2 regions of the Paenibacillus segetis genome follow, and region 2 is predicted to be linked to the other one. Evidence: riboswitches for the same ligand, from Rfam matches in the RefSeq annotation. Region 2 holds a riboswitch; the other holds the start of a gene.
What was found. Region 2 has a riboswitch for cyclic di-GMP ahead of IEW05_RS05545 (transglutaminase-like domain-containing protein). Riboswitches for the same ligand answer to the same signal wherever they lie in the genome.

Region 1 (5,951 bases), on a different contig from region 2:
GTTGATTTCTCTACATAGCTGGTGTCGGGTTGCTGATAAATATCAAGAGGTGTAGGTACACAAATGGCCACCGTATCCACCGTACTTAAAAATGAATAATCTAAAGTAGCCTCTAGAAGTCCACTATCGACCATACCTCTCAAATCCTCATCGATGACATCCCCAATGTAATTGTATCCACTGTTCACCATGTTGACTTTTTGCTCCTGAACATCGAAACCAATGACATGGTAACCTGCTTTCGCTTTTTCAACCGCCAACGGTAATCCGACATAACCAAGACCGATAACCCCAATCACTGCCGCTTTATTATGTAATTTGTTCATTAGTTCTGCGCTAAGATCATGAGTTTTGAACACTTCTCTATTCATGGATATCCCCCGATCTTATTAACAATACAACTCCGCTTTGCCCTTCGAGACGATGTCAACCACCAACTTGACTGCCTCCCGGCCGTCTTCTAACGTAATATCAGGTTCTATACCCTCTTGAATCGCATGGACTAGATTTTCTATAATACGCTGATGGCCTGAAACCCCAAACGGATCTAAATCTACCTCTTGAATTACTCGATTAATTTCCTCTTCCGTTATGGAGGCACTCTTCCATTGTTTGATCCAATTTGCCGTTCTGCCACCAATAACTGCATATCCATTCTCACCAAAAACAGAAATAGTTTCTTCTAAGTTTTGTTCATAAATGGTTGTGGTAGCCTCAACAATACCGAGAATGCCATTACTAAATCTAAGTACGGCAACTGCCGTGTCCTCAGCTTCAATATCACGAATCCGCGTATCTACAAATGACTTGATCTCAGCCACTGGACCAAACAACCAAATTAATAAATCCAAACTATGAATCGCTTGATTCATCAATACTCCGCCATCCATCGCATGCGTTCCTCTCCAGGAGGCTTGATCATAATAAGCCTGACCCCGGTTCCATCGCACAGCCACGTTCACGTGGCTAAGCTTGCCGAACGCATCCCGACTTAATGCATCCTGCAAATATCGAATAGCTGGGCGATACCGATTTGGATGAACAACTGTTGCCTTTACTCCATTTCTTCGCACAGCCTGGGTTATTGCATCGACATCATCCAGAGTTAATGCCATCGGCTTCTCGATCACGAGATGCTTACCTGCATTTGCCGCTTCTACCGCTAGCCCAGTATGTAATCCGCTTGGAGTACAAATACATACGACATCGATTGGAAGTTCTTGCTCCAGCATATCTGTCATGTTAGAGAATACAGGAACATTATTCCTTTCCTTCAGTTCAGAAAGCCTTGCTATATTCGTATCACAAAGTGCAGCCAACTTAGCCCCTTCAGTCATAGCAATGGCCTCAATATGCTTATTTGCAATATGACCGCAGCCCACAATAGCAAAATGAATCATAATCGCCCTCAACCCCATCACAGAATATATGCTTTGTTCGTCAATATATTAACTATAAATGTTGTCCGTTTTATCTTTGCGAGAACTCTTATGTAAGGACCTTCTTTTTTCCAAGAAAAGTGCAACGCTAAGGCCTGCAAAAAGGCCAATAAAGCTTCCTATCGCTAAATTAAATAGTTTCTTGGGACTTACTGGTATGGATGCATCCTCCATGTTGGCATAATCCAACACAATTACATTCGCGCTCTGCACAATTTTCCTTGATTTCTCAATAAACGATTCAGCGAATGCATTGGCAATTGCTACGGCATCCTTAGGATTATCATGAGTAGCAGATAACAAAATGACCAAAGTTCCTGGATCTGTTCTGACCGTAACTCGCTTAAGAAGTTCAAAGACGGTTTCGGAAGTCTCCAACTTCTTCTGTGCTTCGATTGCAATAAAACGACTCTGTATCGCATCTTCATAAGTCTTGGTTAACATTTGGCTTGCCAAAAATTCGTTATACGTCCCTGATTCGTTCGAAGCAATGGTCGCAACAAGACTAGCAGTTGCCAGATATTGCGGTTTAACCATGCTATTAACTAAAAAAACGCCCCCCACACACAATAGAAGCGTAAATCCAAACGCAATAAAATGCCGACCAATTACCCGCACTAGATTAAAGATCTCCAAATGTTTATTCACCTCAAACTAAAGTTACTCCAGTTACCGAACGAATCAATGCATAAAATTTTATGCAAAAAAGCTCCCCACACTTCATTGTCTAGGATAAAAGTCACCTGGAATTCATACTTATATTAACACAAAATAGAATACTTGGAATCCTCTTTTTTCCTTTTTATATTATATTTCTCTAATTATATAAAATAACCAATTTCACTAGAATTATATGACAAAAAAGACCCTTTTTCGATTAATCTCGAAAAAGAGTCTTTACTATAAAACTAGCTAGATTAACTGATCACTTCTACATTGACGTTCGTCTTAGCCAATTGAACGTTAAAGGCTTTGCCCTTAATTGTATTGTTACGAAGAACAATATTCTTTTGAGTACAATTCTCCACATATGTTGTTAAATCGATACCGCCTTGTGTGGCTTGAATCACATTGCCGACGATGGATCCCTTCTCAGCATTTTGCCAGGTCCAAATCCCTTTATCGGCGTTCTCAATTTGATTGTTAACGATACTAAAGTCTTTAGTGTTCCCTAATCGAATAGCCGTAGTTCCAACAGTAGAACTCTTAGCTCCCATTGTAATTTGGTTACCGTCAATCTTTACGTTATTAACCGTTTGCCAGGAACTCACTTCGATTGCAGCATAATAACTTCCTACGCCACCAATCGTATTATTCTTGATTGTATTGTTAGATCCATATACGCTTATACCCGCATACATATCAGGAGCCTGCTTGCCTTTATCATTTCCAGCATAATAATAGTTGTTCTTCAGATATGAATTAACGATACGATTATCTCTAACCGTAATACCTTGTGCATAAAGCTTAATAGCACGTTTCGCATTGTTATCAAATACGTTGTTAGCAATTAGACTATTTGTGTCTTGAGCCTTATCATTCTCAAGATTTCTATCTTCATAATAAATTCCATCACCATCATCAGCAGGACCAATATGATGGATATGAGAATTCGTAATAGATACGTTAGTCCCTACTTTTTCGTTCGATCCCCATGATGTCGTTACGTATATTCCCCTTGCAATAAGACTATCCGCTGTTAAGTTCACCGCCGAGATATGACTCACTTCCGTATTGTCTATCGTAATACGATCCGTGTTGCCGTATATCATAACCCCCGTCACAATTCCCGTATAATATTCACTCTGCGAATCTTTGCTATGAGTTGCATTTGAAAGGATACTATTACTCACTTTGATTGCTGAGCTGCCCGGGTCAATAACCAATATACGATTCACAGCCATATTACCATCCAGAACGATACCTTCGATTTCAATATCATGTCCATGTAGCCGCATCAGTTCCCAGCCAAAGTTATTATCGTTGGCTTTGATGATCGAGCTTGTACCATCGCCAAGTATCTTCGTTAAACTATTAACTAGTAAAGTCTTTGAAGGATTAATCATATAAGTTCCTTTTGGAAAATATACCGTCGCCCCGTTGCCATCTACAGAATCTAGTATTTGTTGAATGGCCGCCGTATCATCACTACGTCCATCTCCCTTAGCACCGTGGTCCTTCACATTGATTATATTCTGATTCGAGCCCGCTGAGGCTTGAACTGTATAACCAGGAGTACTATAAAATATGCTGATCATTATGGTAATTGCTATTACAGCTATTCTCTTAAAATAACGATTCATCATATCAATCACTCCAAATTCAATATGGATAAAAAAATAAGAAGATCCCTGTTCCAGGATCTTCTCAGTTTCATCCTGAAAACTTTCGGGAACTGGCTGGCATGTGATCTCTCACGAAGCCCCTTTAGTTTTGCGTCCCACACTTTCATGCGGTTTGCCATTTCGTAGCTTTCATATTCAATTTGAAATTACTAGCTTCAAAAATTATTTCGTAGAAAGAAAAAAAGAACCTCATTAACATTTGTCATGTCAAAGGTTCCTCAAAAACAGAACCTGAGCGTTTTGGAAACTGGCTAGCATGTGATTTCTCACGAAGCCCCTCTAGTTTTGCGTCCTATGCTTTCACATAGTTTGCCATTTCGACATATCAGGTGTAATAAAATTAGTAATCTATGGATAAATAGTAGCATGTAATCTATGAATCTGCAAACCTATTTTTTAAAATTTCTATATATAAACCCTAAAATATACAATTACCCTAAATAATCATAGATTTGTTTCACGATACTAACAGAAGCTTTTCCATCACCGTATAAATTGTCGATATAGGGTCCGCATTGATGGGCAGAAATGATGGCATTCAAGTCCATTGTTAATGGATCAACTAATGTGTTCCACCCACTCTCAACAGTCTCAACCCACTCCGTCTCATTACGCAATGTAAAACAAGGAACTTTAGCGAAGTACGCTTCCTTTTGAACGCCTCCAGAGTCCGTGATAATGGCTTTAGCATGGCGCTCCAACAGCAACATTTCCAAATATGAAACGGGAGGTATAAATCGAATATTACCCGAGGTTGCATCCTTTTCTATCAATTTCAAATCTCTCAACATTTTCTCAGTCCGTGGGTGAATCGGAAATAATACTGTCTCATTAAGAGCCAAGAGCGAATGAATAATGGCTTGCAATCGCGCAGGGTCATCCGTGTTACCAGCTCGATGTATCGTGCTAAGATAGTAGTTCCCTTGATGTACCCCAAATGTATCTAGCTTGTACTTTTCTTCTGTAAGATTATAGTTATGTAGTACAGCATCGTACATGACATCACCTACCAAATGCACACCCTTCGTGATATTTTCAGCCTGTAAATTTCTTACAGCCGATTCCGTAGGGGCAAACAACAAAGTAGACACATGATCAGTTAGGATTCTATTAATCTCCTCAGGCATCTCTTTATCATAGCTTCGCAACCCCGCCTCAATATGAAACAGTGGAATATGAAGCTTACTCGCCGCTAGAGATCCAGCCAAAGTAGAGTTGGTATCCCCATATACTAGAACAGCAGAAGGTTTCGTTTCCTCAATCAATCGCTCTATTTTGATCAATATATCGCCCGTTTGCTTACCGTGAGACGCAGAACCGACACCTAAATCGTAATCGGGACGTGGGATATGAAGCTCCTCAAAAAAGATTCCCGCCATATTATGATCATAGTGCTGACCTGTATTCACCAAGACTTCCTTATATCGTTTCCTTAATTCTCTGGATACCGGAGCAGCCTTTACAAACTGGGGGCGTGCACCAACAATCGTCATAATCGTCTTCATAGCCCTAACCCACCTCGCTCATTAATTGTTATGGAGCTGTCTTGTGATTTGAAAACAGCCTCCATATATATAGGAGTAACTTCATTTAACACTTTCAATACGGAATATTTCTCCGTTAACAGATCCCGTCGCTTACCGATTTCTTCACGCAGCAAGGGACTAGCGTAAAGCTCCAGAACCCGTTTAACGAATGCATTCTGGTCGTTCAATCCAATTAAGAATCCATGAACTCCCTCTTCTACTAGATCACGATTACCTCTTACGTTCGTAGCTACTACTGGAAGACCTGAAGCGATAGCTTCCATAATATTAACTGGTAATCCTTCTTGCGTACTGGATGAGACGGCAATATCGGCTAAAGAATAAATCTTGTCCATGTCCTTCCGATGGCCCAAAAATGTGACGGTATCCGTCAGATCCATTTCATGTGTCATTTTCTTGTAGTACTCCTCCAAATCGCCTTGCCCAGCAAGCAATAATTGTAGATTTGGAATGTGTTGCTTCAGTTGTCGTACCACCTCGAACAGCAGACTCTGATTCTTACGCTTACTTAGCTCAGCAGCATAAATCAGTACAAATTTATCCTGACCAATCTGATATGCCGACCGTAACTGCCGTTTTTCTTCAGCGGATACCGGTCTAAATTTGTCGAAATCGATTCC
Region 2 (5,951 bases):
CCCATTGTGGTGTATCATACTTCACTAGCCCAATGGTCATTGGATTCTGAATAAAACAACATTCGAAAACATATGTAACAGCCCCCTGATGTGCTGCTTCGGCAAAACGGATCCACTTATCCGTAACGATCTGCACATGTTTCTCAAATGGCAGTTCATAAATGTCTTTTTGAAAGATTTCTTTCATTAACTCAGCTGGAAGGTCTGACCCATTCTCCTCCAGCATTTTACGATAAGGTATGAGACGGTATTGTCCTTGTTTGATTGTTCTTTCTTCAATAATCTCATTTGAGCTTGGATATTCTAGTAATAGATTGTTATATTCGTCCTGCTCAAAACATGCCACTCCATCATAATCTGCGGGATGATCCAAATTTCCTTCGGCAAATAATCTAGCATCTATACCCTTTTCCATCAACAATTCCTGTACCCATTTGGCATGGGTTGATTTTCCTGAACCTGGTAACCCTTCAACTATTACTAATTTGCAACTCATGTTACAACCTCTTTCTAGTCCATAAAAGGCTCAAGAATAATTTCCCTTATATCCTCTACAATATAGTCTGCCTGGGATAAATCCTGATTGCCTGAGTTCGGATTCACAAATCCGATACATCTCATTCCCGCCGCTTTAGCTGCGATAATCCCGTTTCGAGAATCCTCCAACACCATACAGCGTTTCACATCCACACCTAGTTGCCTAGCTGCCTCAATATATACATCCGGTGCTGGCTTCCCTTGGGGTACTTCCTCTCCACTAACCACACAATCAAAGTCTTTCTCCATTCCAAACTTGGTTAACACTTCCTCAATAAAAACTCTGGGAGATGAAGATGCAATTGCAACCGGGATATCATATTCTTTCAAATTAATAATAAGCTCCTTGATTCCCTCAATTGGCTCAATGTCTAATCCACGTAACGTACTAATCTTGTTAGCTAGCTGATACTCTATGATTTCCTCTACCGTTTGAAGCAGATTATATTCCTCACGAATCGATTTCCACATCGCTGGGTTAGTCGTGCCCACGTACTTCTCCAAACCCTCTTTACTAATACTGTGCCCAAAATAACTCATCGTCTGGATGTCCACTTCAAAATGAATAGGTTCACTATCAATAATGACGCCGTCCATATCAAAAATAAATGCTTGTAACATGCCCTTCACTCCTTCTCCCCGTACCAGGGGGTACCTAAATGAACTACTGTTCAAAACTATGATAACATGGAGAAACTAGCATGGATAGCGCCCTTTGATTGATGAGTTATTAACAATATCGAAGATTTCATCTAATGATTCAATAATGTAATCTGGCTGAATATCTTGGTTCCATTGCTGCTGGTCTCGATTTATCCAACAAGTTGTCATTCCTGCTCTCTTGGCACCAATTACATCGGAGGTAGTATCACCGATATGTATGATTTTGCTCGGCTCAATATCATAATGTTGAATGACTTCTTTGAACATCCTATTGTCTTGATCATTCTTATAGGATTGATACTGTTCTGAAGCAAACAATGGAATAGAATAGTTCTTATAAAATTCAGGTAACATCATAATGTCCGTATCACTAACAATGCAAACTTGAAACTCCTTGATTAATCGCTTCAGGACATCTTCTGTCTCCTCATATAGTTTTGACAACCTATGCTCCTGAAATAAAATCTCTACAGCAACAGAGCTATCATACGAAATATGATGCTGTGCAAATATTCGCTCAAAGCTACCTCTGTATATATCACTCGTAAGAACGAATTCCCTCAACCTTCTTGCCTCAGTCGCTACCGAATAGTAATGTTCCAGTAATGTACGACCGTATTCACTAGCCAACTCAGATGTATATGTATCTTGGAGGATCCTCTTCCAAACCTGTTCCTTGCGACTATCTACATTCACCAAGGTTTGAAACATATCCAGACTAATCACTTCAAATCGACTCATACTCCTACTCCCAACAATATTAAATATCTAAAATATAAAAAAACGTCATTTCCTTAGTCATATTCACCACCTCAAATGGTGATCATGACTTCGAAACTGACGCCTACTTCTATAAGTTTGCGGATCGCTTCTGTCCATACATTAACTCCGCTTCATTATAATAACTGTGTTTGTCTTCATTATATACAGAATAGCTGCCTTTTCCTAAACGTTTAGCTTGATACATCGCCATATCTGCTTCTTTAAGCAATTCTGAACGTTTGGCCTTACCCTTTACACTTAAGCTGATGCCAATGCTACCAGCTATAGATACCTTACGCCCCTGAATAACAAATGGTTTACTTAATTTATCTAACACTCGCGCTGCTAAACTTTCAGCTTCTTCGAGGTTGGCATTCACCATCATAATGACAAATTCATCCCCACCAATTCGGAATACTTGCTTATTCTGCTGATTAAATTGTTGAAGGTAAAGACCGACCTCTCTAAGCAGCAAGTCACCGGCTTGATGTCCAAAAGTGTCGTTGATATCTTTGAAGTGATCTAAATCGAGGAATAGAGCAGCAAGTGTTCCCTTCCCAGAATATTTGGCCCAGAAACGATCTAACCCATTACGGTTAAATACTCCAGTCATCTTATCAAGATACGCTAGCTTTCTAAGTACTTTTCTTTCCATTAACAACACTCTTAAAATGAATAAGAAACATAACAAAATTATTATGATTAGAAAGAGTAAGAGAATCATTTCTACAACTCCTAGCACAATTAGTCACTTAACCTAGTACTATCATAGAGGAGGAAATCTCATATCTAATACTATTTCGACAAAAGCTAGATTATTCCTTTTATTCAGGATAAAAAAGTTTAACTTTCCTCTCAATCCAAAAATAGGAAATTGATTAACTCTTTTTATAGAAATTCCCGAGCCTGTAACCGACAAAAAAGCCTTGAACGCTTGTTCAAGGCTTCTACTATATATTTATTAATATGTTTTGGAGACCGAGTACTTGGATGCTTCTTTGATCATCGTAAAGGCTGTCTTGCTGTCTTTCAATCCTGCATCAACCGTTGTATCCACGATAACCCATTTGTTATTTAAATATACCTCATTCCAAGAATGATACGATTTCACATAATTTGAAGTACCCATAACTAGCTTAGTAGGGATGTCTACACTCCGCAGCATCGCTGCAAATAGAGCAGAATAGCCGTAACAGATATCTTTCTTGGATGATAAGGTATGATCGATTTCAGGAAGATAATCTGTGGACACGTTAGCTGCTAAATTATCATCATATTTGATATTGCTAATTACGTAATTATAGATAACTTTTACCTTGTCAGCATCCGAATTTAAGTTCTTCGTTAACTCTTTCGCCTTGTGAACCGCTTGATCTGAATCATTCCACTTCACGTTCTGAACTGAATTCAAGTACACCATCTTACTATCACTCAGCTTAAGTGTGACCGTGTCCTTATTCACAACTTGATATTTATCTCCACTGACTTGTTCCAATACACTAACGGTATATTCACCATTGCCTAATTGTAGTGGAAAAGACTCTGCTTGCTTGCCCGATGATAGATTGTACGAATATTTATCCTGACCTTTAACGATTAAGAGTTTTGTCTTAACCGTAGCCTTCACATCGTAATCTACACTAATGACACCTTTGTTAATCTCTGATTCATTTAGCCATGAACTAGCTGCTGCTTGTACTGTTGTCCCATTAAACAATGGAGATACTATCAAAAGTACAGCTATAAATAGAATAAACTTTCGCATAAATAAAACTCCCTTCGGTGGCCAGGCTGCCATCTTCATTAGAAGGCCCTATAGCTTTGCGTCCCTATCTTTCGATAGGTTTGCCATTATCGTATAAAGTTCTATTATCAATCAAACAAAAAAAGCCTGATTCTCCGGTAACTGGCTGCCATCCATACGGGAAGGCCCTATAGCTTTGCGTCCCTACCTTTCGATAGGTTTGCCATTATCTGAATAGCTTTTGATAGTTTCATAGTATCATAAATTCCAATTATTACAATAGGAATCTATCAAAAAAATTCACCGTTTGCACACATTTATAGAGTTATAGAGAGGCTAAACCGATGAAGCACTCGCAATTTTTACCGGATACATTCTTGAGAATAAGAGTCTTGCAATCGGTCCAACAATGAGCAGCTGTAATGGTAGTGCGAAAATAAAGTTTTTACCTATGTTAGAAATATAGGCTCCAGGTAACCCTGATGAAAACCCTAAATGGGTAACTGCACCGTAAAACGACATGAAGAGTACCATACCACACACCATTAATAGTGAAGTAAGTATTATTCTTTTAAACAAAGGATCATTGTCACGCATCATTTTGTGTACAATTCCTTTGGCTACCTTCCCAACAACAAATATTTCAAGAAGTAATGCAACCACTAACGTTGGAATATAGCCAATTAATACATCTTTAATGACTTCGCTAGAGAATCCCTTTATCAATATCACATTATAAATACTCATTCCCAACACCATCAAAGCACACATCATCAGTGTAAATACAAAGTCTTCTTTCTTATTTTTTCCCAAGACTAAAAACCCCTTTGTAAATGTAATTTTGTCAACTTGGTTTACATTATCACAAGAGGGGTTTTTACGTCAACTTAGTTGACAATATATTTTTTGTACTCTATACTATCAAAAAAAACACACGGGAGATATTTTAATGAAGGACTATATACAGCATTTAAATCTAATAGATTTACTCAGTGAAAAGCATACCTTTCTAAGAAAAAAGATCGCTGAATTGAGTGATAACGAAATTAACAAAACTGAAAATCACATCTTAGCTATGTTAGAAGTGTACGAAAAACTTTCCATTGCTGAATTGAGCAGAATAATCGGTATATCTAGACAAGGCACACATAAATATGTGCAGGGTTTACTAGCTCGCGAATATGTTCAGGTGTTAGATGTTGAAGGTAATTTGCGCGATAAGCATATTGTTCTCACCTCTAAAGGTGTGGAGTGTTGCGAGAGATTACTCATAGTTAAGCAACAGCTTATTCAGCAAATAGAAGACAAAATTGGCAAGGAACATACCCAATTTCTCAAAGATATTTTAAAACAAGACTGGATTTAATAACCTATCCTATTAACGAATACATGATCCAAGCTACAAATGGCCCTACACAAGAGCCCACAATTGCGCATACGGTCATGGCAACTGAACTCATCGATACGGACTCTTCCCCATATTCTAGCGCTTTAGCCGTACCTAGTGCATGAGAAGCCGTACCTAAACCAATCCCAATTCCTACTGAACTTTTGATTCTAAAGAGTCTCATAATATATGGCCCGCCAATTGCTCCGGTAAATCCAGCAATCATCACGAACACAGAAGTTAAGGAAGACTCCCCACCGAGATTGCTAGAGATCTGTATGGCTACAGGTGTTGTAATGGATTTAGGCAATATGGAGAGGACATACAATTTCGAGAACCCAAATGCCAAAGCCAATAGGATTCCACTAAACATTCCTACGAGTAAACCTATGATTGTCCCCCCGAGGATAGCAGGAAGATTGTGACGCAGCACATGACGTTGCTTATATAAAGGGTACGCTAGTGATACGACAGCAGGCCCTAGTAATTTATTAATCCATTGACCACCTATCATATAAGTATCATACGGAATCTCAAAATATAGAAGCAGCACAACAACGGCAAAAGTCGCCGTTAGTGCTGGCAAGAGCACAGGAATATGAAATCTTTTGTATATACTCGACATGACCAAATAAATAGCTACATTTAGTAGAACAATCCCAGCTGCAATAACAAACATTATGATTCGTTCCCCTTTTCTCTCTTACTCTTCTTACTCAACAGAGCTAGCCAGTGGCTGAAATGAGCTGCTACCACCATCGTTAATACGCTACTCACAATAAGAATACCGATTAACAATAATCCTCTTCCACTGAAAATATCCATATGATTTACAATGCCAGCTGTGGCAGGAATAAA

Region 1: it holds a riboswitch for cyclic di-GMP, as region 2 does, so the genes downstream of both, IEW05_RS18205 (glycosyl hydrolase family 28-related protein) here and IEW05_RS05545 (transglutaminase-like domain-containing protein) in region 2, are expected to answer to the same signal.

What each region holds. Positions count from the first base shown of each region.
Region 1 covers NZ_BMFT01000002.1:446,641-452,591, reverse strand. The annotation lists gene IEW05_RS18220 (nucleotide sugar dehydrogenase) at 1-371, opposite strand, end outside; gene IEW05_RS18215 (Gfo/Idh/MocA family protein) at 390-1,400, opposite strand; gene IEW05_RS18210 (YveK family protein) at 1,449-1,976, opposite strand; gene IEW05_RS18205 (glycosyl hydrolase family 28-related protein) at 2,357-3,745, opposite strand; cyclic di-GMP riboswitch class I at 3,827-3,911, opposite strand; cyclic di-GMP riboswitch class I at 4,024-4,108, opposite strand; gene wecB (non-hydrolyzing UDP-N-acetylglucosamine 2-epimerase) at 4,216-5,289, opposite strand; gene IEW05_RS18195 (glycosyltransferase family 4 protein) at 5,286-5,951, opposite strand, start outside.
Region 2 covers NZ_BMFT01000001.1:1,256,387-1,262,337, reverse strand. The annotation lists gene IEW05_RS05565 (P-loop NTPase family protein) at 1-496, opposite strand, end outside; gene IEW05_RS05560 (HAD family hydrolase) at 511-1,158, opposite strand; gene IEW05_RS05555 (HAD family hydrolase) at 1,234-1,941, opposite strand; gene IEW05_RS05550 (GGDEF domain-containing protein) at 2,051-2,617, opposite strand; gene IEW05_RS05545 (transglutaminase-like domain-containing protein) at 2,924-3,727, opposite strand; cyclic di-GMP riboswitch class I at 3,741-3,822, opposite strand; cyclic di-GMP riboswitch class I at 3,861-3,941, opposite strand; gene IEW05_RS05540 (DUF2798 domain-containing protein) at 4,043-4,519, opposite strand; gene IEW05_RS05535 (MarR family winged helix-turn-helix transcriptional regulator) at 4,656-5,072, shown strand; gene IEW05_RS05530 (LrgB family protein) at 5,077-5,772, opposite strand; gene IEW05_RS05525 (CidA/LrgA family protein) at 5,772-5,951, opposite strand, start outside.